Regions from separate parts of the Rossellomorea sp. RS05 genome, predicted to be linked through region 1. Evidence: a T-box and tRNA genes for the amino acid it is inferred to sense, from the RefSeq annotation. Region 1 holds a T-box; the other holds one or more tRNA genes.
What was found. A T-box is a leader RNA that pairs with one kind of tRNA and senses whether it is charged. The one in region 1 lies ahead of pheS (phenylalanine--tRNA ligase subunit alpha), so its partner is inferred to be a tRNA-Phe.
Positions count from the first base shown of each region.

Region 2: it has a tRNA-Phe gene. The T-box ahead of pheS (phenylalanine--tRNA ligase subunit alpha) is inferred to sense a tRNA for this amino acid. The anticodon was not compared.

Region 1 is NZ_JBDKWY010000003.1:165,327-179,774, forward strand. Features, by position in the region: gene ABJ225_RS10695 (endonuclease MutS2) at 1-1,309, opposite strand, end outside; gene polX (DNA polymerase/3'-5' exonuclease PolX) at 1,325-3,058, opposite strand; gene ABJ225_RS10705 (CvpA family protein) at 3,164-3,703, opposite strand; gene zapA (cell division protein ZapA) at 3,711-3,971, opposite strand; gene rnhC (ribonuclease HIII) at 4,100-5,023, shown strand; gene ABJ225_RS10720 (hypothetical protein) at 5,563-5,790, opposite strand; gene pheT (phenylalanine--tRNA ligase subunit beta) at 5,943-8,354, opposite strand; gene pheS (phenylalanine--tRNA ligase subunit alpha) at 8,400-9,437, opposite strand; T-box leader at 9,512-9,744, opposite strand; gene ABJ225_RS10735 (TrmH family RNA methyltransferase) at 9,782-10,549, opposite strand; gene sspI (small acid-soluble spore protein SspI) at 10,673-10,888, shown strand; gene ABJ225_RS10745 (cysteine hydrolase family protein) at 11,018-11,566, shown strand; gene ABJ225_RS10750 (M42 family metallopeptidase) at 11,611-12,696, opposite strand; gene ABJ225_RS10755 (dUTP diphosphatase) at 12,765-13,250, opposite strand; gene ABJ225_RS10760 (sigma-w pathway protein ysdB) at 13,380-13,769, shown strand; gene ABJ225_RS10765 (TVP38/TMEM64 family protein) at 13,808-14,377, opposite strand.
Region 2 is NZ_JBDKWY010000003.1:357,943-372,390, forward strand. Features, by position in the region: gene menD (2-succinyl-5-enolpyruvyl-6-hydroxy-3-cyclohexene-1-carboxylic-acid synthase) at 1-1,397, opposite strand, end outside; gene ABJ225_RS11635 (isochorismate synthase) at 1,394-2,803, opposite strand; gene ABJ225_RS11640 (TraR/DksA C4-type zinc finger protein) at 3,075-3,848, shown strand; gene ABJ225_RS11645 (glycogen/starch/alpha-glucan phosphorylase) at 3,908-6,310, opposite strand; gene glgA (glycogen synthase GlgA) at 6,300-7,739, opposite strand; gene ABJ225_RS11655 (GlgC family sugar phosphate nucleotidyltransferase) at 7,736-8,764, opposite strand; gene ABJ225_RS11660 (glucose-1-phosphate adenylyltransferase) at 8,790-9,947, opposite strand; gene glgB (1,4-alpha-glucan branching enzyme) at 9,962-11,824, opposite strand; tRNA gene ABJ225_RS11670 (tRNA-Glu) at 12,117-12,188, opposite strand; tRNA gene ABJ225_RS11675 (tRNA-Ser) at 12,197-12,287, opposite strand; tRNA gene ABJ225_RS11680 (tRNA-Asn) at 12,292-12,366, opposite strand; tRNA gene ABJ225_RS11685 (tRNA-Ile) at 12,377-12,453, opposite strand; tRNA gene ABJ225_RS11690 (tRNA-Gly) at 12,465-12,538, opposite strand; tRNA gene ABJ225_RS11695 (tRNA-His) at 12,547-12,622, opposite strand; tRNA gene ABJ225_RS11700 (tRNA-Phe) at 12,633-12,708, opposite strand; tRNA gene ABJ225_RS11705 (tRNA-Asp) at 12,729-12,805, opposite strand; tRNA gene ABJ225_RS11710 (tRNA-Met) at 12,950-13,023, opposite strand; tRNA gene ABJ225_RS11715 (tRNA-Ser) at 13,044-13,136, opposite strand; tRNA gene ABJ225_RS11720 (tRNA-Ile) at 13,152-13,228, opposite strand; tRNA gene ABJ225_RS11725 (tRNA-Met) at 13,233-13,309, opposite strand; tRNA gene ABJ225_RS11730 (tRNA-Ala) at 13,349-13,424, opposite strand; tRNA gene ABJ225_RS11735 (tRNA-Pro) at 13,433-13,509, opposite strand; tRNA gene ABJ225_RS11740 (tRNA-Arg) at 13,514-13,590, opposite strand; tRNA gene ABJ225_RS11745 (tRNA-Leu) at 13,606-13,694, opposite strand; tRNA gene ABJ225_RS11750 (tRNA-Gly) at 13,706-13,780, opposite strand; tRNA gene ABJ225_RS11755 (tRNA-Leu) at 13,784-13,868, opposite strand; tRNA gene ABJ225_RS11760 (tRNA-Lys) at 13,879-13,954, opposite strand; tRNA gene ABJ225_RS11765 (tRNA-Thr) at 14,013-14,088, opposite strand; tRNA gene ABJ225_RS11770 (tRNA-Val) at 14,195-14,270, opposite strand; rRNA gene rrf (5S ribosomal RNA) at 14,280-14,396, opposite strand.

The DNA.
Region 1 (14,448 bases):
CTTCATCAAGGATCGAGATGGCCAGCGCCGCCCCTTCCTGCGGATCGGTCCCCGCCCCGAGCTCATCAAAGAGGACAAGGCTGTCGAAATCGACTTTATCGAGGATCCCGACGATGTTCACCATATGGGAGGAGAACGTACTCAAGCTCTGTTCGATGGACTGCTCATCCCCGATATCGGCATACACGGTCTTGAAGACCCCTACCTCGGAACCATCCAGCGCCGGTATCGGAAGGCCGGCCTGTGCCATGAGGGTCGTCAAACCGAGTGTTTTCAAGGTGACGGTTTTCCCCCCTGTATTCGGACCGGTGATGACAATAGCCGAGAAATCATCCCCGAGCTCGATGTCGTTGGCCACAGCGTCATCCATTGGCAACAGTGGGTGGCGGGCTTTATTCAGCCTGACCCGCTTATCCTGATTGACGATTGGTTTCGTCCCCTTGATGGAACGGCCGAACTTCGCTTTTGTGAACATGAAGTCCACATCCGTGAGGACCGAAACGATGTAGAAGAGCTCACTTGAGAATTCATGCACCTTCTCTGTCATGGCCAGGAGGATCTTTTCGATTTCGGTCTGCTCTTTCAATTTCAATTCCCTGAGCTGGTTATTGAGCTGCACGATGGCTTCGGGCTCGATGAAAAGGGTCTGACCAGAGGAACTCTGATCGTGGATGATGCCGCCATAATGGCCGCGATATTCCTGTTTCACCGGGATGACGTAGCGATCGTTCCGGATGGTGATGATGGCATCCGACAGCATCTTCTGGGCATTGGAGGAACGGATCATCCGCTCAAGCTTCTCCCTGATCCTTCCTTCATTTGCTCTGAGCTGGGTGCGGATGTTCCGTAGGGAATCACTGGCAGAATCGAGTATGCCTCCGTTTTCGTCCACCACCTGACGGATTTCCTGCTCAAGGTGTGGAAGCGGCGTGACGGATTCCATCTTCTCCTGCAGGAGCGGGATTTCCACTTCCTCTTCCTTCAGTTCTTCAACGAAGCGCGTCAGCTTACGGCTTGCACGAATTGTGCTCGCCACCTGCACAAGTTCGGCGGGAGAGAGCATGCCACCGATCTGGGCACGCTTCACATGGGGCCTGATATCGAAGATCCCTCCGAGTGGGGCGTGCCCCTTGAGGCGGAGGATCGTCATGGCTTCATCCGTTTCTTCATGGAGGGCCAGGATTTCGTTATAGTCGACGGATGGTGTGAGGGAGGTCACCTTGGCAAGGCCCAGTGCAGATGCCGCATATTCTTTCAGTAGTTCTTTGATCTTATCAAACTCTAATGTTTTCAGTACTTTGGAATTCACGATACTCCACCTTTATCATTTGTTTCGTTTCAGGAACTTCATGAGTTCGTCTGTATCTTTCGTATTGAGGACCGAATTGGTTTTGATCCATCCTTTTCGCGCAGTCGAGACGCCGATCTCCATGAACTCAAGGTGGTCATGGCTGTGTGCGTCCGTATTGATGACCAGGGGAACACCGCGTTCCTGGGCTTTTCGCACGTGTTCTGCAGATAGATCGAGCCTGTTCGGGTTCGCATTGAGCTCCAGTGCGGTTCCGGTTTCTGCCGCGAGATCGATCAGAGCATCCATGTCGACGGCATATCCTTCCCTTCTGCCGATGATCCTGCCCGTAGGATGGGCGATGAAGTCCACATGGGGATTCTCCAGTGCCGTTTTCAATCGGTCCATGATTTTGTCTTGTGACTGCGAGAAGCTCGAATGGATCGATGCGATGACCACGTCAAGCTGACTGAGGACGTCGTCGTCATAATCGAGCGTCCCGTCAGGCAGGATGTCCATCTCGATACCCGCAAGCACCTCGATATCATCATAGCGCTTATTGATTTCTTTAATTTCTTGAATCTGTTTCAGCAATCGTTCTTTGCTCAGGCCATTGGCTACCCTCAGGTATTGGGAATGGTCCGTGATGGCCATATAGGCATACCCTTTTGCCCGGCAGGCTTCCACCATCTCTTCAATGGAGTAAGCGCCGTCGGACCAGGTGGTATGCATATGAAGGTCTCCTTTGATGGCTTCAAGGGAAATCAATGGGTAGTCTTTCGTGAACCCTTCCACCTCGCGGCCGTCTTCCCTGAGTTCAGGCGGGATGAAAGGGAGACCGAAGTGATCGTAGAACTCTTCTTCCGTTTCAAACGTCGTCACTTCACCCGTTTCAGCGTTCTCCACCCCGTATTCGCTGATCTTCTCTCCACGCTCTTTCGCAAGCTGTCGCATCCGGACGTTGTGATCTTTCGAACCCGTGAAATGATGGAGGGCTGTGGCGAATTCCTGCGGTTCGACAATCCTGAAATCGACGCTCACATCCCAGCTGTACCGGAGCGTCAATGATACTTTTGTGTCTCCCGCTGCAATGGTCTCCACGATACCGGGGAACTTCAGAAGGGCTTCCTTCACCTGTGACGGCTCATCAGTGGAGAGGATGAAATCAAGATCCTTGATGGTTTCGCGTCCCCTCCGCAGGCTGCCGGCACGGGAGTAGGTCCTGATGCTGTCCATATTGCCTAGGAAGGCTTCGATCTCGACTGCCACTCCTTCCATGAAACCGATGGGAAGGCGGTCCGGCCGCTTGCCAACCTGCTCGATGGCGGCGATGATCTTCTCTTCCGTCTTCTTCCCGAAACCGGCCAGGGCCTGGACTTTCTCGTTACGGCATGCTTCTTCCAGGTCTTCAATTCCTTCCACGCCAAGCTCGCTGTACAGCTTCGCAATCTTCTTCCCACCTAGTCCGGGAAGTTGAAGAAGGGGAACGAGTCCGGCAGGAACCTGTTCCTCCAACTCTTCCAATACCGATGAATAGCCCTCTTCCACGTATTCTTGGATGACCCCTGCCGTCCCTTTTCCTATTCCACTGATTTTTGTAAAATCATCTATTTCACTTAAACTGCGATCATCATTTTCAAGAGCTGCAGCTGCTTTGCGATAAGCCGAGATTTTGAATGAGTTCTCGCCTTTCAACTCCATATAGATGGCAATCTCTTCTAATAGTTTAATGATATCTTTTTTATTCACGTCAATCACCTTCTCCATCATGAAAATGGTTTCTCCACTCTCTATAGTAGCAAACTCCGCATCAAAAGAAAAAGACTGAATCCGGAACAGCATCGAATGCTTCGGTTCCTGGACCCAGTCCTGTTATCAAGCTGATTTCCCCATCCACCATGATTGAATCATATCGGAGAAGATCGGGGTGTTTTTGACCATGCCCTGTCCAAGGAAGGATCCTTGAATGGCCGACTGCACGGAATCCATTGGCAGGAGGGCCCCGATGAACAGCAGGATGAGCAGGATCAAATACGTTTCCGCAAATCCCAGCACTCCCCCGCCCAGTTTGTTCACCTGCTTCAAGATTGGAAGGTGGGCGACAAAATCAAGCATGGAGCCGATAATCTGAAGGATGATCCTCACTGCAATGAAAATGATGGTGAATGCGATCACCCGGTAGTAGGCGTCTTCCATATTCCCCGCCTGGAAGATCATCTTCAATGCCATCTGGTCGTCAAGATTCGGATAAGGAATCCACAAAGTCAGCTTGGGAGCAAGCTGATCATAATACAAATATGCTACAATGAATGAAGCGATGAAACCGAATATATGTATCACCTGCAGGATGAATCCCCGTTTCAAACCGATGAGGAATCCAAAAAGCAGGAGTACGAGCAGTATGATATCCAACATAGTTACTTCAATCCTTTAATTGTTTGATTTGCCGTTCGAGGTCTTCGTACTTCTCTTGAAGTTTGATATAATCGTTCACGGCGTTCACGGCTGTCAGGACAGCAAGTCTTCCCGTGTCGAGATACGGGTTCGCAGAGTTGATTTCTCTCATTTTGTCATCCACTTTGGAGCAGACGAAGCGGATCGTATCAGGCGCCTCTGTCCCGACGATCGTATAGTGCTGACCATATATATCCACGGTAATGCGATTTTTTTCTGCTTCAGACAATCCGAAAGACCCCCGTTCACTTAAAAATTCTACACACTATCATACCATGTACCTGTTGAGAATGGTAGAACATTGTCATATGAACTCATATCCATCGTACCATACTTGTAAAGAAGGAGAGATCCGTTTTGGCCAATACCGTCATTCAAACGACATCTGATCAGATACATAAAATGAAAGAACACTATTCTTCCGTCCTCACAGGCAAGGTGCCACCCGGTGCAGTATTCTCTGCCAAGCCTGCAGGATGCACCGTCACGGCCTATAAATCGGGAAAAGTCCTCTTCCAGGGGGCCCGGGGCGAAGAGGAAGCATCCCGCTGGGGAACGAAGGTTGCTCCTAAAGTAAAGAAGATCGACAAAAAGACCACCACCCTTCCCGAAGACTTTGCTTCGTGGTCGGTGATCGGATCGGATGAAGTCGGGACCGGGGATTTCTTCGGACCGATCACGGTTGTCAGCGCCTATGTAAAACGGGAGCATCTCGAACTCGTGAAGGAACTTGGTGTCCAGGACTCCAAAAACTTGACGGACGAGACGATCAAGCGCATCGCCAAGGACCTGATCCAGACGATTCCTTACAGTCTCCTCATCCTTCATAACCCGAAATACAATGAGCTCCAGGAAAGCGGGATGACCCAAGGGAAGATCAAAGCCCTGCTTCACAATAAAGCGATCCTGAATCTGATGGACAAAATCTCCCCCGAACAGCCGGAAGGGATCCTGATCGATCAGTTTGTGGAAAAAAATACGTACTACAAACATATTGCTTCACAGAAAAAGATCCAGCGGGACCGGGTTTACTTCAGTACGAAGGGTGAAGGCATGCATCTGTCCGTTGCGGCGGCATCGATCATAGCCCGCTATGCGTTCCTGAAGGAGATGGACAAGCTGAGTGAAAAGGCCGGCGTGACGATCCCTAAGGGTGCCGGAAGCGCCGTTGATATCGCTGCGGCCAAGATCATCAAGCGCAGGGGCGTTGACTCCCTGAAGAATATGACGAAGTGGCATTTTGCCAATAGTGATAAGGCAATCAAGATTTCGAAGAAGTAGAGGGAGGTGTCATCCTTTTGGGATGGCATCTTTTTTTGTTTTGAATAGGGTCCGTTCCTCTCCGCTCCAGGTAGCCGCTTTCCATGGGGCGTGCGGTGAGCCGCTTCGGCAGGCCTGCAGGGTCTCACCCTGCCCGCTTTTCCCGTTGGAGTCGTCTACCTTCCGCTTCACTGGACTTTGTACAAAGAATGGAGAGGGGCGGATTCGAAACTTGGAATCGCCATCTTGTTCTTACATTGGATAGAAGCTGGAGACTAGGTCGTTCGTTCCTCTGCGGTCGGCCGCTTTCCACGGGGCTTGCAGTGAGCTGCTTCGGCTTATCCCCTGAGTCTCACCCTGCCCGTTTTTTCCGTTGGAGTCGTCTGCCTTCCGCTCCGGGGGACTCTGCGATTTTCGGATAGAAATAGTTCGTTATACGCAATTTAAAATGCTTCTGTATCATGATGTATTTTCACAAGATGCTCTTCGGAAGGAAAGTGGCCCATATAATATGACTTACATTCGTAATGATCTCTTGAGCTCTTTTACTTACTCGATCTTCAGGAAAAAAATCTTTTTTGCCCTGCTATGATGAGCACAGGAGAGGTAAAGTGCTTCATTTCTTTCTTGGTTGTCAGTTTGGGTAGATAGATATCATTATCGCCAATTATGTCTTTATCCACTTCCTGCATACTGACATGAGGCAGCCTTCCCATGATTCTATTAAGATGTTTTGCAGATGAAGGGATTTGATGGAGGACAAAGGGCAGGAGGATTTCTTTCATCATCCTGAGGGGTCTCTCGACTGTTCCTGTAAGAAAAACGAGAGGATTAATAGTGAATCGCTCCGCAAAGGGATCATGCATGATCATGATGAGAGATAAGTCTAGTGGAAAAGCCAAAAAAAGATGCCGGAACCACTCCCGGCATCTTTCTTAATTTATCCCCTAAGTTCCGCTCCGGCTTTCGCTTTTACGGCGTCAAGGACTTTGTTATGGACTTTCACGACTTCTTCATCGGTCAGGGTTTTGGCCGGGTCGAAGTATTTGAGGGAGAAGGCCAGGGATTTCTTGCCTGGTTCCATATGCTCTCCTTCGTAAAGGTCGAAGACGGAGACTTCTTTGAGAAGTTTTCCTCCTGCTTCTTTGATGATGGCTTGAACGTCTCCCGCTTTCACATCCTGTGTGACGACGAGGGCGATATCCCTTGTGATCGATGGGTGACGCGGGATCGGTGAGTAGCCGAGAGGTGCTTTATCATATCCGAATACCGGTGCGGCCTTCAGTTCGAATACGTAGGTTGCGTCGAGATCAAGGTCTTTTTCCACTTCCGGATGGGTGGCACCGACGAAACCGATGACTTCATCGTTCAAGAGGATTTCCGCTGTCCGTCCTGGGTGTAATCCATCGATGACGGCTTGACGGTAGCTGATGGCATCAGATACGCCAAGGTTCTCGAACATTCCTTCGAGGATCCCTTTTGCCACGTAGAAGTCAACAGGCTTCTTCTCACCCTGCCAAAGATGCGAATGCCACAGACCGGCAAGGGCCCCTGCAATGTGCTCCTCTTCCCGTGGAAGTTCTTCCCCTTCGTTCAGGAACACGGCTCCGACTTCATAGAACGCGAGGCTGTCGTTTTGACGGGCCTTATTGTACGAAATGACTTCAAGAAGCTGCGGGACGATGCTCAGGCGCAGGTTGCTCCGTTCTTCACTCATCGGCATGAGGAGGCGGACCGGCTCTTTCACATCAAGTGCGTATTGAGTCGCTTTCTTGTCGTTCGTCAGGGAGTAAGTGATCGCCTGAAGGAGACCTGCTCCTTCCAGGTAGCGGCGGACAGCGCGACGTTTCGCCTGATATGGGCTTAAACCTCCTGCTGTGGATGCCCCTTGAGGAAGGGTCATCGGGATGTGGTCATAGCCGTAGAGGCGTGCCACTTCTTCCAATAGATCTTCCTGAATCGTGATGTCGCCTCTTCTTGTCGGAGCCGTCACGTGGAAGGTATCACCGCTTACTTTAACAGGGAATCCGAGACGTCGGAAGATGCTTTCCACTTCCTCAGCGGTGATGGCTGTTCCGAGTGAAGCGTTGATCTTCTCAAGGGTGATGGATACGCGGGCCGGTTGGACGGTCATTTCATCAAAGAGGACCGTGCCTTCGAGGACTTCTCCTCCGGCATACTCAGCCATGAGCTCGGCGGCACGTTCTCCCGCTTTCAGGACGCGCTCGGGATCGACGCCTTTTTCATAACGTGTGCTCGCTTCACTGCGGAGCCCGTGATGCTTGGAAGCCCCCCTCACAATGGCGCCTGTGAAATACGCTGCTTCCAATAGGACGGTGGTGGTGTCCTGCTGGACTTCAGAGTCTGCTCCGCCCATGACGCCGGCGAGGGCGACTGGTGCCTTGCCATTCGTGATGACAAGTTGATCATCAGACAGTGTGCGCTCCGTATCATCGAGTGTCACGATCTTCTCGCCATTATGCGCACGGCGGACGACGACTTCTTTTGATCCGAATCGGTCATAGTCGAAGGCATGAAGTGGCTGACCGTACTCAAGGAGTACGTAGTTCGTGATGTCGACGACATTATTATGCGGTCGGATGCCCGCTGCCATGAGGGCGTGCTGCATCCATGCTGGTGATGGGCCGATCTTCACGTTCTTGATGATCATTGCTCCGTACAGTGGATTGTCATCTTTCGCTTCCACGCGGACAGACACGTAGTCTGACGCTTTCTCGCCGGATTCGCTCACGGATGGTTCCGGAAGCAACACATCCCGGTCGAGGATCGCCGCCACTTCGTAGGCAACACCCAGCATGCTCAAGCAATCCGAGCGGTTCGGGGTGAGTCCGAGTTCAAGGATGGAATCATCCAAGCTCAAGCGCTCCACTGCATCGGCTCCGACTTCTTCGTTTTCAGGGAATACATAGATCCCGTCAGCATGCTCTTTCGGCACAAGCTTGCTTTCGACGCCGAGCTCTTGAAGGGAACAGATCATCCCTTGGGAAACCTCTCCGCGGAGCTTCGCTTTCTTGATCTTGAAATTGCCGGGAAGGACTGCCCCTACCTTGGCTACGGCCACTTTCTGTCCTTTGGCGACATTCGGTGCCCCGCAAATGATCTGAACGGGTTCTTCTTCTCCGACATCCACGGTGCAGATATTCAGTTTATCCGCATCGGGATGCTGTTCGCATGTAAGGACATGGCCGACGACGACACCCTTGATGCCGTCCCCGATCCGCTCCACTCCTTCTACCTCGATCCCGCTGCGGGTGATCTTTTCGGCAAGTTCTTCTGGTGTGACACCTGACAGGTCCACGTAGTTTTCCAGCCATTTATATGAAACGTACATTCTTGTACCTCCTATCGATTTGTCCGGTGCGTCATACGCCCCCGTTTATTCCTTCTCGCTGAACTGTTTGAGGAAACGCGTATCGTTCGTGTAATAGTGACGGATATCATCGATTCCGTACTTCAGCATGGCAATCCGTTCAGGTCCCATCCCGAAGGCGAACCCTGAGTACTTGCTTGAATCGAATCCGGCCATTTCCAGTACGTTCGGATGGACCATTCCGGCACCGAGGATCTCGATCCAGCCGGTCCCTTTACATACGCGACATCCTTCACCGCCGCAGATCTTACAGCTGATATCCATTTCGACGGAAGGCTCCGTGAATGGGAAGAAGCTTGGACGGAGTCGGATTTCCCGGTCTTCCCCGAACATCTTCTTGGCAAATACATTCAACGTTCCTTTAAGGTCACTCATGCGGATGTGTTCATCGACGACAAGCCCTTCGATCTGTGTGAACTGATGGGAATGGGTCGCATCATCGGTGTCGCGGCGATACACTTTCCCAGGGCAGATGATCTTGATCGGTCCTTTTCCATCTGCCATCTCCATCGTCCTTGCCTGTACAGGGGACGTATGGGTGCGGAGGAGCGTTTCTTCCGAGATATAGAATGAATCCTGCATATCCCGGGCCGGGTGTCCTTTCGGCAGGTTAAGCGCTTCGAAGTTGTAGTAGTCCTTCTCCACTTCGGGACCTTCGGCAATCGTATAGCCCATACCGATGAACAGATCTTCGATTTCCTCGACGATCATGGTAAGGGGATGGTGATTCCCGCTTTTCACAGGGCGTCCTGGGAGGGTCACGTCGATTGTTTCCGATTGGAGCTTCTTCTCCACTGCTTCCTTCTCAAGGATGGCCTGCTTCGCTTCGATGGTCTCGGTGATGGCTCCGCGGACCTCATTGGCGAGGGCACCCATTTTCGGACGCTCTTCTGCAGAGAGTTTCCCCATGCCTTTCAGCGCTTCTGTCACGGGGCCTTTTTTGCCGAGATAGGCAACGCGCACATCATTCAGCGCTTTTAAATCCTGTGCTTCATTTACTTTTTCGATTGCTTCCTGTTGAAGGGATCGTAATGTTTCCTCCATGGAACATCCTCCTTTTTATCTTGCGGTCTCAGTGGACCGGTCCTTTTTTGACCAAATAAAAAAACCCCATCCCGGAAAGGGACGAGGTTTGATCGCGGTACCACCCTTATAAGCAGGCAGCGTTCGCCCACTCACTTCATTCGGATAACGGCATATGCCGGTACATCATTACATTGCCTGGGCAATGGTCCCGATGCCAACTCGAGAGGTGAAATTTCACAGCTGTCCTTCATAAGAGTGCTTTCAGTCGAGGCACTCTCTCCCTGGAGGAATTCCAGATGCTACTTTCCTCTTTCAACGTTTTTCGTATATGAGAACTATTATAGTGAATTATCGGGGAGAATTCAAACCCTTTTCGGTGTCTTCTGATTAAAATGATACATGAGGATGCCTGCAGCAATGGCCACATTCAATGATTCACTCTGCCCGTAAATCGGGATGTAGAGATTTTGATCCGTCATCTTCAGTGTATGGGAGGACATTCCGTTTCCTTCGTTCCCCATGATAAGGGCGTAGGATGCAGCAGGCTCGACGCCTGTGTATTCCACCCCGTTCTCAAGGGCCGTGCCATAAACCGGGATCCCACGCTCCTGCAGCTCCGGGATCAGCTCTTCAAGATCCATCCGCACGATCGGCAGGTGGAAATGACTGCCCTGGGCAGAGCGAAGGACTTTTTGGTTATAAGGATCCACCGTCCCCTTCCCGAGGACGACCATGTCGATCCCTGCCGCATCAGCCGTCCGGATGATGGTCCCAATATTACCGGGATCCTGGAGCCCGTCCAGGAGAAGGAAGGTACTCGCTTCGACTATATCTTCCTCCCGTTCCTGCTGCCGACAGATGGCAAAGATCCCTTGGGTGGTCTCCGTATCGGCGAGAAGGCTTCCGACCTCAGCTGATACGGTGGTGATGGATTCGGCCTCAAAGGTCCTAGGCACCTCCACTCCTTCCACGACGATCAGTTCCTGCACGACACCATCCTGCTTCAACGCTTCCTCTACAAGATGGAATCCTTCGATGATATAGGTACGGGTGAGATCCCGTTCTTTTTTGGTCAACAGCTTCTTCCATTGTTTCACGATGGGGTTTTTTGAGGATTGAATATACTTCAATCGTATCCGCTCCTTCAACGTTCTATTCAAATATCCATTATACCTCAACTTCCATACATAATATACGGGATTTGAGAGACGATAACAATGAATTCCTCATCAACCATAAAGGAGCTGGGCATAATGAGCTTGAACTTACGCAAAGCGATCATACACAATGTGCAGGGCAATTCACAGGATGAACTGAGAGATACCATCGTAGACGCCATTCAGGGAGGCGAAGAGAAGACGCTCCCGGGACTGGGTGTACTCCTCGAGGTTTTCTGGCAGAACGCTGATCCGAACGAACAGAAGATGGTCCTTGAAAAGCTTGAGAATTCCCTTCAACAGCCTCATTAAAACGAATGGCGCGCCTTCATGCAGAAGGCGCGTTTTTCATTTCACTCCAAAAGCCCCATCCCGTGGACGTTTGAGTGAAATCGTGAGTGGTAAAGAAAGGCTAAAAGCTTCGAAAGGGGAAGGAACCAAATGGGTAAAGATAACAGAGCACTCCTCGTGATCGATATGATCAATACGTTCGACTTCGACGGAGGGGAAAACCTGCTTGACCATACCCTTGACGTCGTCGATCCGATCCGGGATCTGAAGAAAAAGGCGAAAGATGCGGGTATCCCCATCATCTATGTCAACGATAATTATGGTCTATGGCAGGACAATATGAACGATATCATCGAGCACTGCAAAAAAGGGAAGGGTAGAGAAGTCATCGAGCGGCTTCACCCCGACACAGATGATTACTTCATCATCAAGCCGAAGCATTCCTGTTTCTTCGGGACACAGCTTGAAATCCTCCTTCACCAGCTGGATATCCAGCACTTGATCCTGACGGGGATCGCGGGGGATATCTGCGTCCTGTATACGGCGAATGATGCATATATGAGAGAATATGAGCTTTCCATCCCGACCGACTGTGTCGCTTCAGAGACGACTGAAGATAATGATAATGCCTTCCGGATCATCACCAAGACGATCGGGGCAGATCTGACCGACTCCCACAAGGTCGATTTCAATCACTGATCATTAGCATGCAAAAAGAGGCGCCCGCTGGCGCCTCTTTTTGATCAATCATACGTAATTTTATCGACGGTTTCACGGTCGAGCTTCTTGATGACCTCCGTGATGAGTTTCACCGCATTTTCGTAGTCATCACGATGAAGCATGGCAGCATGACTGTGGATGTAGCGGGTGGCGATGGTGATGGACAGGGCCGGTACCCCGTTCGCCGTCAGATGGATCGAACCTGAATCGGTCCCTCCCCCGGCGATGCTATCGTATTGATACGGGATGCCCAGTTCGTCTGCCGTTCTGGTGACGGCATCACGCAGGCCTTTATGGGAAACCATGGACGCATCATATAGGATGATCTGTGGGCCATCTCCCATTTTACTTGATGCTTCCTTATCGGAGATTCCCGGTGTATCACCGGCGATCCCGACATCCACACCAAAGGCGATGTCCGGCTGGATTTTCGCAGCAGATGTGCGGGCACCGCGGAGTCCGACTTCCTCTTGGACCGTTCCGACACCGTACACGATATTCGGATGATCGGCATCCTTAAGGTTTTTCAGTACATCGATGGCAATCGCACAGCCGATGCGGTTATCCCATGCTTTTGCAAGGAGCATCTTTTCATTGTTCATCACCGTGAACTCGAAGTATGGAACCACCATATCTCCCGGTTTGACTCCCCATTCCGCTGCTTCTTCGCGGCTGGAAGCACCGATATCGATGAACATATCCTTGATGTCAACCGGCTTCTTACGCGCTTCAGGAGGAAGGATATGAGGTGGCTTTGAACCGATCACACCCGTGATTTCCCCGCTATCGGTCACGATGGTCACCCGCTGGGCAAGCATTACCTGGGACCACCAGCCTCCGACGGTTTGAAAACGCAGGAAGCCCCTGCCGTCGATCTGGGTCACCATGAAGCCTACTTCGTCCAGATGACCGGCCACCATGATCTTCGGACCGTTCTCCAAACCGGTCTTCTTCGCAATCAGGCTTCCCAGGTTATCCGTAGTGATTTCATCGGCAAATGGCTCTATGTATGTTTTCATCACGTTCCGCACTTCGCGTTCATTTCCCGGTACTCCCTTGGCATCGGTCAAATCCTTGAGCATCGTCAACGTTTCGTCAAGTTTCGTCATTGTTTCGCCCCCCTAAATAATAGTCACCTTTATTATACTTGAAAGCTTCAGATTCATCAAAATATTCATTAATACCCTTCTTGCTGACGCTGATAATTCACTTCATTCTTCTTCAGGTAGGATTTAAAGATGTCTTCCGACTTGAACCCGAGAACCCGTCCAAGCTGAAGAAACTGTTGGAAGAGTGCGAGAAGGTTCTCAATGGAGCGCTCCTCCGAGAATCGGTTCACTTCACTGTACACCTTGAGGAATTCCTCTGTCGGATCCCCCTCTTCCAGTACCTCGGGCTCATCGATGGAACGGATGCCGATGTCGATTCCAAGGGAGAGGATGAAGTGGATTCCGTCTACATACTCTTCCAAGATGACCTCTTGCTCGGAAGGGGCCTTCTTGCTCCAAAACTTGAAGCACCTCGTTTCATTCGCCAATTCCCCGAGTTCGACGAGGAGGGCCAGGATTTTTTTATCGACCAGGTCGGCGTCTTGAAGTCCGTGCTCGCTTTCAATGTGCCGATCCAGTTCATTCTGCATATTCAATAGTTGATTCCAATCCATTATGCTCACCTTTCCTTTCTACACTATCTAGTATGACAAATTTTCAGAGGAATTTTAAATAAAACGAAACCTTTTTTTTATCCATCCGTATGTACATGAAGAATCCATATGCCTACGGAGGTAATCTTCATGTTTTTACTGATCCGACTGGTCCTTTTATTCCTCATTATCTATCTTCTGTACCGCTGTGTGAAATATATCCTCAATCCGAAAAGAAAGCTTGAACTGGCAAAGGAACAGCGCAGGTTTTATTTCCTGGATGATCAGGAAAATGTGCACAAGAACTTTCATGTCACCTACAAAGGGGTCCTGTTCGAAGGGGAAAAGTATATGGGGTCTACCGACCATTCCTTCGATGTGGTCTCGATCTTCGTATGGGCGGAGAACATCGCGACCCTGAAAGGGCTGAACACGGAAGACTTCCACTACGTCCAGAATGAAATCAAGGAGCGGTATCCTGCCGCCAAGATCGACTGGAAGAGTCCCATACATGAACTCCTGAAGAAAAAAGAACGGTAGCACAGCAAAGGGGGCGTCCACCAGGACGGCCCCCTTTCTTATTTGCTCGGAAAGAATTCATTCCATGAAATGACCCGCACCTTTTCCCTGAGAAGATAAAACAGGACAGCCAGGGACAGGATGATCATGACGATGATCGGCGGGGAGAACGTGGTGATGTATTGACCGAATACCGTATAAAAGAATGCCAGGGGAATATTCGAGAGGAAAGCCGCCCTGAGGAACGGTTTGAATTCCCTATGACGCTCAAGGAGACACAGATTGAGGAGCTGATAGTGGACGAACGGGATCAGCTTCAACACCGCGATCTGACCGGTCGTCAATACGGCATTCCGGCCGAACCACTTTTCCTTCAGCTTCAGGAGCCTTTCGGCGAACGTCGGAACCCCTTTGATGACAAAGAAGAAAAGAACGGATAAGAGCGTCAAACCGATCAGGGAATAAATCGTCCCGAACACACTTCCGAACAATAGACCTCCCGCCATGCAGACCAGTGCGACAGGGATGAAGAGGAACTGCCTTAAGATGTGGAACAGAATGAACAGGAAAGGGGCGATAAAACCACTCGCTTCCATGACGGCAAATGCAGCGACTAAACGATCATCCATGATGCAAAACCCCCTACTATGCCTCTGATGATGTTCACGTGCTATTCTATCCTATGAGACGCCCCCTCCTG
Region 2 (14,448 bases), 190 kb from region 1:
CCATATTTCCTTCCAACGAGCAATCCGTTCATATCATGGAAGAATGCAAGATCTCCGATGAGCAGATAGGTGGAAGGTGACTGCGTGCTCATGCCAAGTGCCGTCGAAACGACACCGTCGATGCCATTGGCACCCCTGTTGGCGTGGATAGCGATGGAGCGATCATTCGAAAAGAAGAAGGTATCCACATCCCGGATCGGCATGCTGTTGCTCACAAAAACGGATGATTGCTCCGGAATGGTTTCAAGGAGGCACTTCACAGCCTTGCCTTCATCCCACTCTCCAGTCACCTCTTGCATGAGGTCCTTCGTCTTTTCATTCAGTCTGATCCACTTCTCAATCCAATCCCGTTGTTTAGCTTCTCTTGCAAAACGATCACAGAAATGACGTTCATGGGCATAAACATAGTGGGTTCCTCTTCCCGTAGGATCCTGCCACTCTTCTCCACGGGTAATGACGAGTTGAGGGACATCCTCCAGCCCTTTCAAGAACAGCATGAGGGGTTTAGACACGGCCATGGCACCGAAACGGATGATCAGGTCCGGTTTCATGTCTTCCCCGACGGTACCGGCTTTCAGGAACGTGTCATAAGTATCGATGATACCATCTGTCCCATGCTTTCCGCTCCTCATGTTCGACAGCGGATCGGCGAGGATCGGAAATCCCTTTGCCCTTCCGAAGTCTGCGACAGCTTGAATGCCGTCCGGACTCATACCCGGACCACAAATGATGATGCCCCGGTTTCGTTCGTTCAAGACCTTCTCCAGTTCTTCCCCTTGATCAGGAGCGAGCGTGCGTTCACCCTGATAGACGCGTTTTGCCGTACCTTCTTCAAAGAGATCCTCCCGCAGGTCGGGAATGAGTGGTTCCCTGAGCGGGAAGTTGAAGTGCACCGGTCCGTGAGGTTCCCCGATCGACATACCGAGGCCCCGCACTGCCGCTGAGCGGGCATACCGCAAGACTTCCTGACCCGACTCAGGAAGGGCCATATCGACTGCCCATTTGACATGCCTTCCGTAGAGGTCAAGTTGGTCGATGGCCTGTGGCGCACCGACCTCCCTCAGCTCATGGGGGCGGTCGGCCGTCAAGACAAGGAGCGGTACTTTGGCATACCGTGCTTCAATGACGGCAGGATAATAGTTCGCTGCTGCGGTCCCGGACGTACAGACAAGGATGACCGGCTTCCGTTTTGCCTTGGCGATGCCGAGGGCAAAGAATGCGGCAGATCGCTCGTCCACGTTCACATACGTCTTGATGCGCGGATGATGGGTGAGCAATAACGCCAAAGGAGTAGACCGGGAGCCGGGGCTGATGACGGCTTCGTCTACTCCGTTCCTGGATAATTCATCTATGAATGCTACAAGATAATCGGTCAAGCGCTGCTGATGTTCGTTCATATCAGATTTCCCCCTAATGCCCGCTGCATCGGACGGAATTTCATTTGCGTCTCCTTGAACTCACTGTCGGGGTCCGAATGGGCAACGATCCCGCAGCCTGCATAAATGAAGGCGTGATCCCCCTTCAAGAGTCCTGAGCGAAGAGCGACGGCATACTCTCCGTTTCCATATGCATCCATCCATCCGACCGGCCCTGCATAGAGGCCTCTGTCCATCTGCTCTTCTTCCCGGATCACCTGCATGGCTTCCTTACGCGGGACACCTCCAAGGGCCGGAGTCGGATGCAGCTTTTCCACTAGCGTCAGGATCGACAGGCCGGATGGTGCCGTTCCCTTGACCGGGGTGTACAGATGTTGGATATCCTTCAGCTTCATGAGCTGAGGCTCTTCTGGTATGGATAGCCGTTCACAGTCGGAGGACAGTGCCTGACGGATCGTATCGACCACGAGCTGGTGCTCATACCGGTTTTTATCGTCCTCCAGGAGTTCCCTTCCAAGACGCTCGTCTTCTTCAAGGTCGCTCCCCCTTGCAATCGAACCTGCCAGACAGGTGGAAAGGATCTCTTCCCCGTCCTTTTTCACAAGACGCTCGGGAGTCGCTCCGATAAAACAGCTTCCTTCCTGCTCAAAACTGAAGATGAAACTGTCAGGCTGCTGTTTCCAAAGGTTATCAAGGACGAAGTCGGACGTAACTTCATCGCTGAAGGATACCTTGGTTTTCCGTGCAAGGACGACTTTCTCCATTTCCCCCGTTTTCAAGCGGTCGACCACATTGCGGACGGACTGCTTCCATTCAAGCGGGCGGATATCCTCTGCTGACATCTCACCAGGGTCCTCATGGCTCGCCGGCTCCGACGCCATCATCAACAACCGATCTTTTTCTTTAAGGCAATGCTGCAGGGAAGGGCCGCTTCCATCCGGTAGGCAAACGACATTAACCGTCAGATAATTGGCTTCTCCTGCCTTCGTAAGCATATATCTCGGGATGCGGAGGGACCCTTCATTGAATCCCGTCCATTCTTCAGAAGCAGGATTGGCAGAATCGAAACGGAAACCTCCGAATGCAAGGGGACCCGTTCCAGGCCACTCTTCCCTCGATACCACCACCGCATCAGATATGAAGCGCTTCCACTCTTTCTCGATGGCAAAAAAGCGCTCCCCCTCTTTCAATGATGAAGAAAGATCATATGAAGAGCCTGCCCCTATGAGGGAGATCGTTTGATCGCGATCCTTCCATAAAAAGCGTTCTCCTTTAAAAACCCTGCCACCGGCATGATAGAAAGAAAGTGGATCCAAGGCCCCTGTTTCTTCCACCATGCTCAGCAGCACGGGATGATTGATTTGTTGAGCCTTCAGTAAGGCTGCATCGTATGCTTGATCTATATTGGTCTTCTGGATTGTAACCAATTGAATTCCTCCAGACAATCACTTACAGTTTTCAAATCCATTACAAGATACACCTGAGTATAGGGTGTGTCAACGAAGTCATGGATATGAATCATTATTTATCCCTATTATATAATAAACCCTTTTTCCCCTTTTGAGAAACCAAAAGCGTTATAAAACCTGATGTTGGGTGGAGAAAAGGCCCATTCCCCGCACACTTCACAAGGATTCATGTTTTAACAGACCCTGTTTCGGTTAAAGTATGAGTACGATGAAGAACAAATCGAACTCTATGAAGGACGTGACATATATGCTTTCAACCCAGGAAAAGCAAAAGCTGAAAGAAGAATTGATGGACCAGAAGAATCATATCCAGGGACAGTTGGATGACAGGGAAGAAAATCCCGCCAACACTGGAGATAACGAAAATGGGGGGGAGCTTTCCCTCTATGATAACCACCCTGCAGATATGGGTTCGGAATTATACGAGCGTGAAAAAGATTTCGCACTGGACGAGCATTCAAAATCAGAACTGAACAAAATCGACGATGCCTTGAAAGCAATGGATGAAGGATCCTACGGCACCTGCAAAGAGTGCGGCAAAGAAATCCCTTTCGAACGCCTTGAGGCCATACCGACGACCCTTTACTGCAAGGACCATGCAAGTGCCCAGTCGATCGTCGATGACCGGCCTGCAGAAGAGGATATCCTTCAGCCACCTGTAAATGGGGAATTCCGCCACGAAACCGGACAGCTGGTGCGGGATACAGAAGATAGCTTCCAGGAGGTCGGCCGATTCGGTACATCGGAAACACCATCGGACTTTCAAGGCGATCATGATGATTATTCCGATCTTTATGAAGACGATGACGAGACGGAAGGGTTCACGGAAGATATGGAATCCTTCGTCGGGACGGATATGGATGGGAAGAACACGCGGGCCTATCCATCCAAGGCACATGAAGAGTACGAGGATATGCTCGATGAGAACGACATGGAGTCGACCATCGGGGACATCCCGTATAAAGAACGCGACAGCTACGTATCAGATAAAAAGAAATCTTAAGGCTCACAACAAAACGCCCGGAATGCCATTGGCATCCGGGCGATTGTTATTCAGCAGGATTATCGTACGCCTACCCCACCGATCCTCCAGATCTCACGTGCATATTCAGCAATGGTCCGGTCACTCGAAAAGTATCCAGATCGGGCGATATTGATCAGGCTCATCCGAAGCCACGACTGCTGGTCACGGTAAGCAGAAGCTACCTTTTCATGAGCTTTGGCATAGGAATCGAAGTCCCGCAGGACAAAGAATTCATCATTCTCCGCGAGAAGCGAATCATAGATGGTTTCAAAATGATCCCCCGCATCAGGAAGACTGCCGTCGACCAGCTGGTCGAGCATTTTCTTGATGCGCTCATCGTGGTGATAATACTCCATGGAATAATAACTGCCATCCTGTTGCTGCTTCATTACCTCTTCTGCCCTGAGACCGAAGATGAAAATATTTTCATCCCCCACCTGTTCCTGTATTTCGATATTGGCTCCATCCAATGTGCCGAGGGTCAAGGCCCCGTTCATCATGAATTTCATATTCCCTGTGCCTGACGCCTCTTTGCTCGCCGTGGAGATCTGCTGGGAGACATCCGCTGCCGGGATGATTTCTTCTGCAAGGGATACACGGTAATTCTCAAGGAATACCACTTTGATCCTTCCCTTGACGGATGGGTGATCATTAACGAGATCAGCGACCGAATGGATCAACTTGATGATCTTCTTGGCATAATAATACCCCGGTGAAGCCTTGGCGCCGAATATGAACGTTCGCGACGGAATATCCGCATCGGGGTTTTCCTGACATCTATTGAAAAGATGAAGGATGTGGAGGATATTTAGAAGCTGCCTCTTATACGCATGAAGTCTTTTTATTTGAATATCAAAAATCGAATCCGGGTCCACCATGATCCCATTGGTCTGAAGGATGCGATCAGCGAGTCGCTTTTTATTCAACTGCTTCGCCTTATGAAGGTCCTCCAGGAATGTAGAGTCTGCAGTATAGGACTCAAGCTCGGTAAGCCTGGAAGGATCCTTGATCCAGGTGTCTCCTATCGCCGATTGAATGAGCGACGCCAAGGGAGGGTTGCTATTTAGCAGCCAGCGGCGATGGGTGATCCCGTTTGTCTTACTGTTGAACTTCCCGGGAAAATACTGATAGAACAGACTCATCTCCCGTTCTTTCAAGATATCGGTGTGGATCTTTGCGACCCCGTTCACACTATGGCTTCCTGCTATGGCGAGGTGGGCCATTTTCACTTCCCCATGGGCGATGATGGCCATCCCTTCAATCCGGCCCCACTCTCCCGGATAGGCGTCCCACAGATCACGGCAAAACCGCTCATTGATTTCATCGACAATCATGTAGATCCTCGGCAATAGAGGCTGAAAAATCCTCACTGGCCAGCGTTCCAGTGCTTCAGAAAGGGTCGTATGGTTCGTATAGGCGAACGTCTTCGTCGTCACGCCCCAAGCTGAATCCCAGTCCATGCCGTACTCATCGATCAATACCCTCATCATTTCAGGAATGGCGAGTACCGGGTGTGTATCATTGATGTGGATGGCCACATGCTCGTGCAGATTTGCCAAGTTCCCGTGCCTGGAGAGATAGGACTCGAGTATCGTACGGATGCTTGCAGACACAAGAAAATACTGCTGCTTCAACCTGAGGACCTTTCCCTCATCCTGTGTATCATCAGGATAAAGGAATTCAGTGATGGCCTCCGTATCACGCTTATACTTCATCATGTCCCTTCCGGCTTTATAGGCATAAGGCTCTGCATTCCATAAGCGCAGCGTGTTAACCGTTGTCGTTCCGTAGCCAACGACGGGTAGATCATACGGCACGGCAGCAACGATTTCAGCATCTACATGCCTGAATGAGGGTACCCCGTCCTTCTCGGATGATTCAATCCGGCCCCAGAACGGAATCTGCATCATAAGATCCGGCTTCCTTACTTCCCACACATATCCATGACGAAGCCACTGTTCGGGGAGCTCCATCTGATAACCGTTCACAATTTTTTGTTCAAACAGTCCATGCTTGTAGCGGATGCCGTACCCGTGACCCGGAAGGTCCATGGAGGCCATGGAATCAAGGAAACATGCGGCCAGTCGTCCAAGTCCCCCGTTCCCGAGGGCGGCATCCTGCTCTACATCCTCCATGTCCTTCAAATCGATCCCCAAATCTCCAAGCCCCTCTTCCACAAGCTCATAGATCCCGAGATTCATCAGATTCTGCCTCAACAGGCGACCGAGCAGAAATTCAATGGACAGATAATACACCTGTTTTTGCTTCTGATAGCGGTACTGCTCGTTTGTCTGGATCCAGTTCATACTGATGTACTCACGGATCAGCTGTCCGAGCGTGTCATAACGATCTTGAAGAGTGGTGTCGGGGAACGCCTTACCTGATGTCATCTCCAACTTCTTCAGATAAGCTTCCTTAAATTCCTCCTGGCTAGAAAACATGACTTTCACTCCTCGAGGTGAGATCTGAATACAATTGATTGTATTTGAATGCTGATTGAGCCCAGCTGTTATCGGTTTCCATCGCATTCTTCACAATCCTTGCCCACACGTCTTCCTGTCCGTAGAGACGGATGGCGCGGCGATACGTATACAACATATCGTGGGCGTTGAAATTCGCAAACGAAAAGCCGTTTCCGCTTCCCGATTCTTCATCATACGAATGCACCGTATCATTCAATCCCCCCGTCTCCCTGACGAGGGGAAGCGCACCATATCTCATGGCGATCATTTGCCCAAGGCCGCACGGCTCGAACCTTGAAGGCATGAGGAATACATCGGACCCACGGTAAATCTGTTTGGCCAATGCTTCATCGAATCCGATCTGAACCCTGACCTTATCCGGGTTCGCAGCAGCTGCTTCCCTGAAGAACTGCTCATACTCCCAGTCACCCGAACCAAGGACGATGAACTGGACATCCTCCTTGAGCATTTCGTGAAGCACGGCCCTGATGAGATCGAGTCCCTTCTGGGCAGTCAAACGTGAAATGATGGAGATGACAGGGACATCCCGTTTTTCAAGGTCCAACCGCTCCTGCAGCTGCTCTTTATTGGTTTTTTTGCCGTGAAGATTGCCACTGAAGAATGGATGATCCCCCTGACCGGGATCGTATTCCCCGTCGTCGATCCCATTGACGATCCCGACCAGCTCCCGCTCCCTGAGTTTCAGGACTCCATCGAGACGTTCCCCGTAGTAAGGCTGTAGGATTTCGTCTTTATATGTAGGACTGACTGTCGTGATGATATCGGCAGAAATGAGGGCTCCCTTCATGAAATTCATGCACCCATGGAATTCCAGGTAATCAGGATGGGCGTAACGCTGGGGAATGCCCAGCAGATCTGTCATCACACTGAAAGGGTAGATCCCTTGGAACTGCAGATTATGGATGGTGAAAACCGTGCGGATGAAGGCATATCCTCCGCGGTCCTGATACTCGGTCCTCAGCAAGAATGGAATCATCGCGGTATGCCAGTCATGGCAATGGATGACGTCCGGATAGAACTCCAGTTCACCGATGGCTTCCAGTACGGCCCGGGTAAAGTAGGCGTACCGCTCCCCTTCGTCAACGAATCCATATAATCGGTCCCGGGCAAAGTAGTATTCGTTGTCGACGAAGTAGTAGGTGACCCCATTTTCCCTGTATTCCTCTATCCCGCAGTACTGCTGCCTCCATCCCACGGCTACGGTGAACTCCTTGATCTTCCTCATCTGGTCCTTAAAATGAGCGGAGATCCCCCCATACTTAGGGAGGATCACCCTCACATCGGTTCCAAGTTTACGAAGTTCTTTCGGAAGGGCACCGGCAACATCCGCGAGCCCACCCGATTTGATGAATGGTACACACTCAGAAACTGCAAATAATACCTTCACGAGTTCATCAGCGCTCCCTGGACCATGCCTTTACGGACGACGATGGGTTGTTCCGGGTCCCCGATGAGTCTAACTCCATCTTCGATCTTTACATCTTTATCAAGGATGACATTTTCCAATACACAATCACGGCCGATTTGGCTTTTCTGCATGATGATGGAGTTCTTGATCGTGGTTCCTTCTCCCACCTTCACCGCCCTGAAGATCATGGAATGATCCACATGACCTTTTATGAAACAGCCATTGGCGATGATGCTGTGCTTGACGCCCGCTTCGCTCGTATAGCGTGTCGGCGGCTCATCCTTTACCTTTGTGTAGATGGGCAGGTCTTTCTTGAACAGCTCCCTCCACTGATCAAGCTCAAGGAGATTCATGCTTGTTTCAAAATACTTGTCGATGGAGTCGATCCTCTCCACAAAGCCTTGATGTTCATATCCGCATACCTTCAGACCGCTCTCCATATCTTCCACCACGTCATTCATGCACGTATACCCTGTCTGATGGCGGGTTTTGATCAGATCGACAAGAAGGGCTTTTTTGATCAGATACATATGAAGGGACGATCCCCCATGCCGGATTTCCGTGATATCACATCCGATCTGGACGTGGCGGTCAAGGACCGGACGATAGGATATATTGCACACCGTATAGCAGTTGGTGATGAGGGCATATTCCTGTGTGCTGCGGGTGAAATAATCGATGTGATGGGCAAAATGATTGAACGATCCGATCGTTTCATCGTTCCTTTCAAGTCCCGGAACCGGAAAGAAGAACAAACCGTCCCTCTTTCTGTTCAGGTCCCAGTTTTTCCCCGATCCGAGATGATCCATGAGGGAACGGTACTGGTATTTAGGGAAGATGGCGACGGATCCGATATCTGAATTCACCATATTTGAAAGGACGAAATCGACCAGGCGATAGCGGCCGGCGATCGGAAGGGCCGCAAGCGAACGGTGCAATAGCAAGTCTTCGAGTGAATCGTAATAACTGGTCGCATCAATGACGCCTAACAGGGTGTTTTTCATATGAACTCCTCCTCTAAGTAGATGATCAAACTTCTTCCTGTTCGAGTAATGCCGATAGAACCGATTCCGTTACCAGTATGATTTCATCCGACTCTTCCTCAGGCATGATGACGATGCCACTCGGCACCACCACATCAGGAGGCACGATCGCCTGCTCGATATACGCATTCTCGCCGATTTCTGCCCCCGGCATGACGACGGAACGGGTGACATGGGCTCCACGCTTCACAGAAGCTCCCTGAAACAACACGGATTTTTCAACGGTCCCTTCGATCGTGCATCCTTCATTGATCAACGATCCTTCCACATGGGCATCTTCCGAGATATATTGAGGCGGTTCATTGGGATTGACCGAATAGACCCTCCAGTCCAGGTCGAAAAGATTCAGTTCATTTTTTTCATCGATGAGATCCATATTGGCCTCCCATAGGCTCCGGACCGTGCCGACATCCTTCCAGTAGCCTTCGAACGGATAAGCCATCAGCTTTTTCTTTTCATCAAGGAGAAGGGGAATGACGTCCTTTCCGAAATCATGTGTGGAGCGTGGATTGCGGTCATCCATCTCCAGGTATTCTTTCAGAAGTGACCAGTTGAAGATATAGATGCCCATGGAAGCCAGATTACTCTTAGGGAACGGCGGTTTTTCCTCGAACTCGGTCACCCTCATGGCTTCATCGGTATTCATCAAACCGAACCTGCTCGCCTCATCCCATCCGACCTCAATCACCGAAATCGTGACGTCCGCTTTCTTTTCGATATGATAATCGAGCATCTTGCTGTAATCCATTTTGTAAATGTGATCTCCTGAAAGAATCAGCACATATTCCGGATCATACTGCTCGATGTAGTTCACGTTCTGGAAGATCGCACTGGCCGTCCCTGTATACCACCGCATCTCGGAGGATTCTGCATAAGGAGGAAGCACCGTGACCCCCCCGTTCCGTCGGTCGAGATCCCACGCACTGCCGATCCCGATATACGAATTCAATACCAACGGTTGATATTGAGTCAAAACCCCCACTGTATCAATGCCGGAATTCGTACAATTACTCAATGTGAAGTCGATGATACGGTATTTGCCTCCAAAGGGCACCGCCGGTTTCGCCAGGCTCTTCGTCAATGAATTCAACCTGCTCCCTTTGCCTCCTGCCAACAACATTGCCACACATTTGCCGTTACCCATGCTAGCATCTCCCCTCATATGATTGGTTTTAAATAAACAGCTCCATAAGGCGGTATCGTCATTTCAATTGATCCCTCTTTCCCGTGATAGGCCCCTTTCGTGACAAGAAGGGGGTGGGGATTGATTTGATGTGAGCCTCCAAAGCGTTCTTCATCGCTGTTCAAGATCTCTTGATATGCTTTCACAAGGGGTACGCCCACCTTATAGTGGTGGTAGGCATCCTTGCTGAAATTACAGATGATGACCAGATGCTCTCCCTCTGAATGCCTGATGAAGGAGAAGATCTGCTGATCGGCATTATTGACATCGATCCATTCAAAACCGTCACTCCGATGGTCCCACTGGTGAAGCGGTGTTGCACCTCTATATAGATGCAGCACTTCTTTGAAATATGAGTTGAATTTGTGATGAAAATCGTAACTCATCAAATGCCAGTCCAACTGTTCCAGGTCCTTCCATTCGGCAAACGGAGCCAGTTCACTTCCCATGAACAGAAGCTTTTTACCCGGATGACCTGTCATGAACGCAAGGAGCAACCGATACTGGGCAAACTTTTGCCAATGATCCCCCGGCATCTTATCCAGCAATGACCTCTTCCCATGGACCACCTCATCATGTGAGAAAGGCAGGATATAGTTTTCCGAAAACGCATAGAGGATGGAGAACGTGATGAGGGAATGAAGCCCTCTTCTTTCTTCCGGTGTCGCTTCCATGTAGGTGAGCACATCATTCATCCAGCCCATGTTCCACTTATAGCTGAAGCCAAGCCCCCCGTAGTGAACCGGAGAGGTGACCTGGGGCCAATCGGTGGAATCCTCCGCCATCATCAGAAAGGAAGGGTCAAACTGAAACACGGATGTGTTCAACCGTTTAAGGAATTCCAGTGCCCCCTCATTCGCAGCCGACTCCCCCTGATTCGCCCAATAAATGATGTTCGCCACGGCGTCGACCCTGAACCCGTCGATGTGGTACTTCTCCATCCAGAAACGGGCATTGGATAGGAGAAAGCTCCTTACTTCTCCTTTTGCGAGGTCGAAGTTGACCGTCCCCCATGTATGATTCTCACGGTCACTATCCCGGGCATATTCATAGGCAAAGGATCCATCGAATTGATACAGTCCATGGGCATCCTTGCAAAAATGACCGGGTACCCAATCCATGATGACGCCTATTTGATGAGCATGGCATTCATTCACAAACGCCATGAACTCATGGGGTGAACCATATCTGCTTGTGGGAGCATAATAGCCTGTCCCCTGATAGCCCCACGAACGATCGAATGGATGCTCGGTCACCGGCAGGATTTCAATATGGGTGAAGCCGTGTTCCTTCACGTGCGGAATCAGTTCATCCGCGAGCTCTGAATAGGTAAGAAAACTGCCATCCCTCTTCTTTTTCCATGTTCCCAAATGGACTTCATATATGAACATTGGTTGATCAAATCGATTATGTTTCTCTTTCACCTTCATCCAATCGCGATCGCTCCACTTAAACCCTTCAAGGTCGTACACCACACTTGCAGTTCGCGGTCTGACTTCAGAGGAGAACCCATATGGATCAGCTTTCATCCTACGTTCTCCTGAAGCAGTCACAATCTCATATTTATACGTTGAGCCGGTCAAGTCTTCATCAACCCGGATCATCCATACACCTTCCTGATTGATCCTCTTAAGCTCAAATCCCCTTCCGTTCCAGTTGTTGAAAGAACCAACCACTGAAATCGATCTTGCCTCGGGAGCCCAAACGCAAAAATCAGTTGAAATGCCTGCTTTCACATGGCACCCCATAAAACGATAGGCATGCTGCATATTCCCTTCATGAAACAAAAAAACGTCATAATCTGTTAGGGACAACGTGTCCATATCCTCACCTACCATCATCAATCTCCTTACTTATTTCTTTCATCATATAAGAATTCCTTCATTTCATCATCTCCCATTTGCGACAATATTTGTTAGCTCACCACGAAAAACACCAAAAAAAGGATGAAACCCTCGAATGACAAGGTTTTCATCCCATTTCTATCCTTTTGTTTGTCGTTATTTGTCGAAATATTTTAAAAATTTCAAACGCATTACAAGTTGAAACCAGGTAGATATAAAAATCAATGCCAATCCATGCAAAAAAAAGATGTGTCGAAGATTTCCTCGACACATCTTTTTCGTATTATGACCCATACGGGATTCGAACCCGTGTTACCGCCGTGAAAGGGCGGTGTCTTAACCGCTTGACCAATGGGCCGCTTTTTATGGCGGAGAAGGAGGGATTTGAACCCTCGCGCCGGTTGCCCGACCTACACCCTTAGCAGGGGCGCCTCTTCAGCCACTTGAGTACTTCCCCATATTGGCTCCGCAGGCAAGACTCGAACTTGCGACCGATCGGTTAACAGCCGATAGCTCTACCACTGAGCTACTGCGGAATAATGAAAATGGTGGGCCTAAGTGGACTCGAACCACCGACCTCACGCTTATCAGGCGTGCGCTCTAACCAGCTGAGCTATAGGCCCACAAATAAAAATGGAGCGGGTGATGGGAATCGAACCCACGACATCAGCTTGGAAGGCTGAGGTTTTACCATTAAACTACACCCGCAAAAAAAATGGGGCGACTGATGGGAATCGAACCCACGAATGCCGGAACCACAATCCGGTGCGTTAACCACTTCGCCACAATCGCCATGAACATATGGTGGCTCAGGACAGAATCGAACTGCCGACACATGGATTTTCAGTCCATTGCTCTACCAACTGAGCTACTGAGCCGCATCTTAATAAAATATAAATGGCGGTCCGGACGGGACTCGAACCCGCGACCTCCTGCGTGACAGGCAGGCATTCTAACCAACTGAACTACCGGACCAACTTTTTTTCGCGTTAGCGAAAATAAAGATCAATATGCTGCGATAGCAAAATAGCTATCAATAGTATTCGCGTTAGCGAAAAGAAAGATCATTACATATGTATTGCAGTCACTACATCCCGATCCTAACGGATCAACATGGTATTGCGGGGACAGGATTTGAACCTGCGACCTTCGGGTTATGAGCCCGACGAGCTACCGAACTGCTCCACCCCGCGACGATAAAAGATGAAAAATATGGAGGAGGAAGGGGGATTCGAACCCCCGCGGGCTTTGACACCCCTGTCGGTTTTCAAGACCGATCCCTTCAGCCGGACTTGGGTATTCCTCCGTATGGTGAGAACTATGGTGGACCTTGTAGGACTCGAACCTACGACCGGACGGTTATGAGCCGTCTGCTCTAACCAACTGAGCTAAAGGTCCCTAGTGGTAGCGGCGGAGGGGATCGAACCCCCGACCTCACGGGTATGAACCGTACGCTCTAGCCAGCTGAGCTACACCGCCTCGTAAAACGAGTATTTCCTGGTTCTCTAACATTATAAATGGTGGAGCCTAGCGGGATCGAACCGCTGACCTCCTGCGTGCAAAGCAGGCGCTCTCCCAGCTGAGCTAAGGCCCCAAAGAAAGTGGTCGGGAAGACAGGATTCGAACCTGCGACCCCTTGGTCCCAAACCAAGTGCTCTACCAAGCTGAGCTACTTCCCGATCATGGCGCGCCCGAGAGGAGTCGAACCCCTAACCTTTTGATCCGTAGTCAAACGCTCTATCCAATTGAGCTACGGGCGCATATATGAAATTCACTGGTGCCGAGGACCGGAATCGAACCGGTACGGTAGTCACCTACCGCAGGATTTTAAGTCCTGTGCGTCTGCCAGTTCCGCCACCCCGGCTAGGGCAATTATGGAGCGGAAGACGGGATTCGAACCCGCGACCCCCACCTTGGCAAGGTGGTGTTCTACCACTGAACTACTTCCGCATATGGTGCGGGTGAAGGGACTTGAACCCCCACGCCTTGCGGCGCCAGATCCTAAGTCTGGTGCGTCTGCCAATTCCGCCACACCCGCATGATATAAATGGTGAGCCATGAAGGATTCGAACCTTCGACCCTCTGATTAAAAGTCAGATGCTCTACCAACTGAGCTAATGGCTCGTGCTGATTACCTAATAGGGTTATGCCCTATAAAAAATACAATTAAACATAAAAAAAGTGGTGCCGGCAAGAGGACTTGAACCCCCAACCTACTGATTACAAGTCAGTTGCTCTACCAGTTGAGCTACACCGGCAAGGTGTATGGTGTATTCTTTTTGCTTTGCCTTAGCTACATTGCAAAGGTTAAAGCTTCTTTACGGTAAGTTATTTTCACTTCGCTAACGCTTCGTGAAAAAACTATGGTGGAGGATGACGGGATCGAACCGCCGACCCTCTGCTTGTAAGGCAGATGCTCTCCCAGCTGAGCTAATCCTCCGTATGTACCGCCTGGCGACGTCCTACTCTCACAGGGGGAGATCCCCCAACTACCATCGGCGCTGAAGAGCTTAACTTCCGTGTTCGGCATGGGAACGGGTGTGACCTCTTCGCCAATGTCACCAGACAGGTATTCCATTGAAAGAATTGTTCTTTCAAAACTAGATAAAGGGTTGATA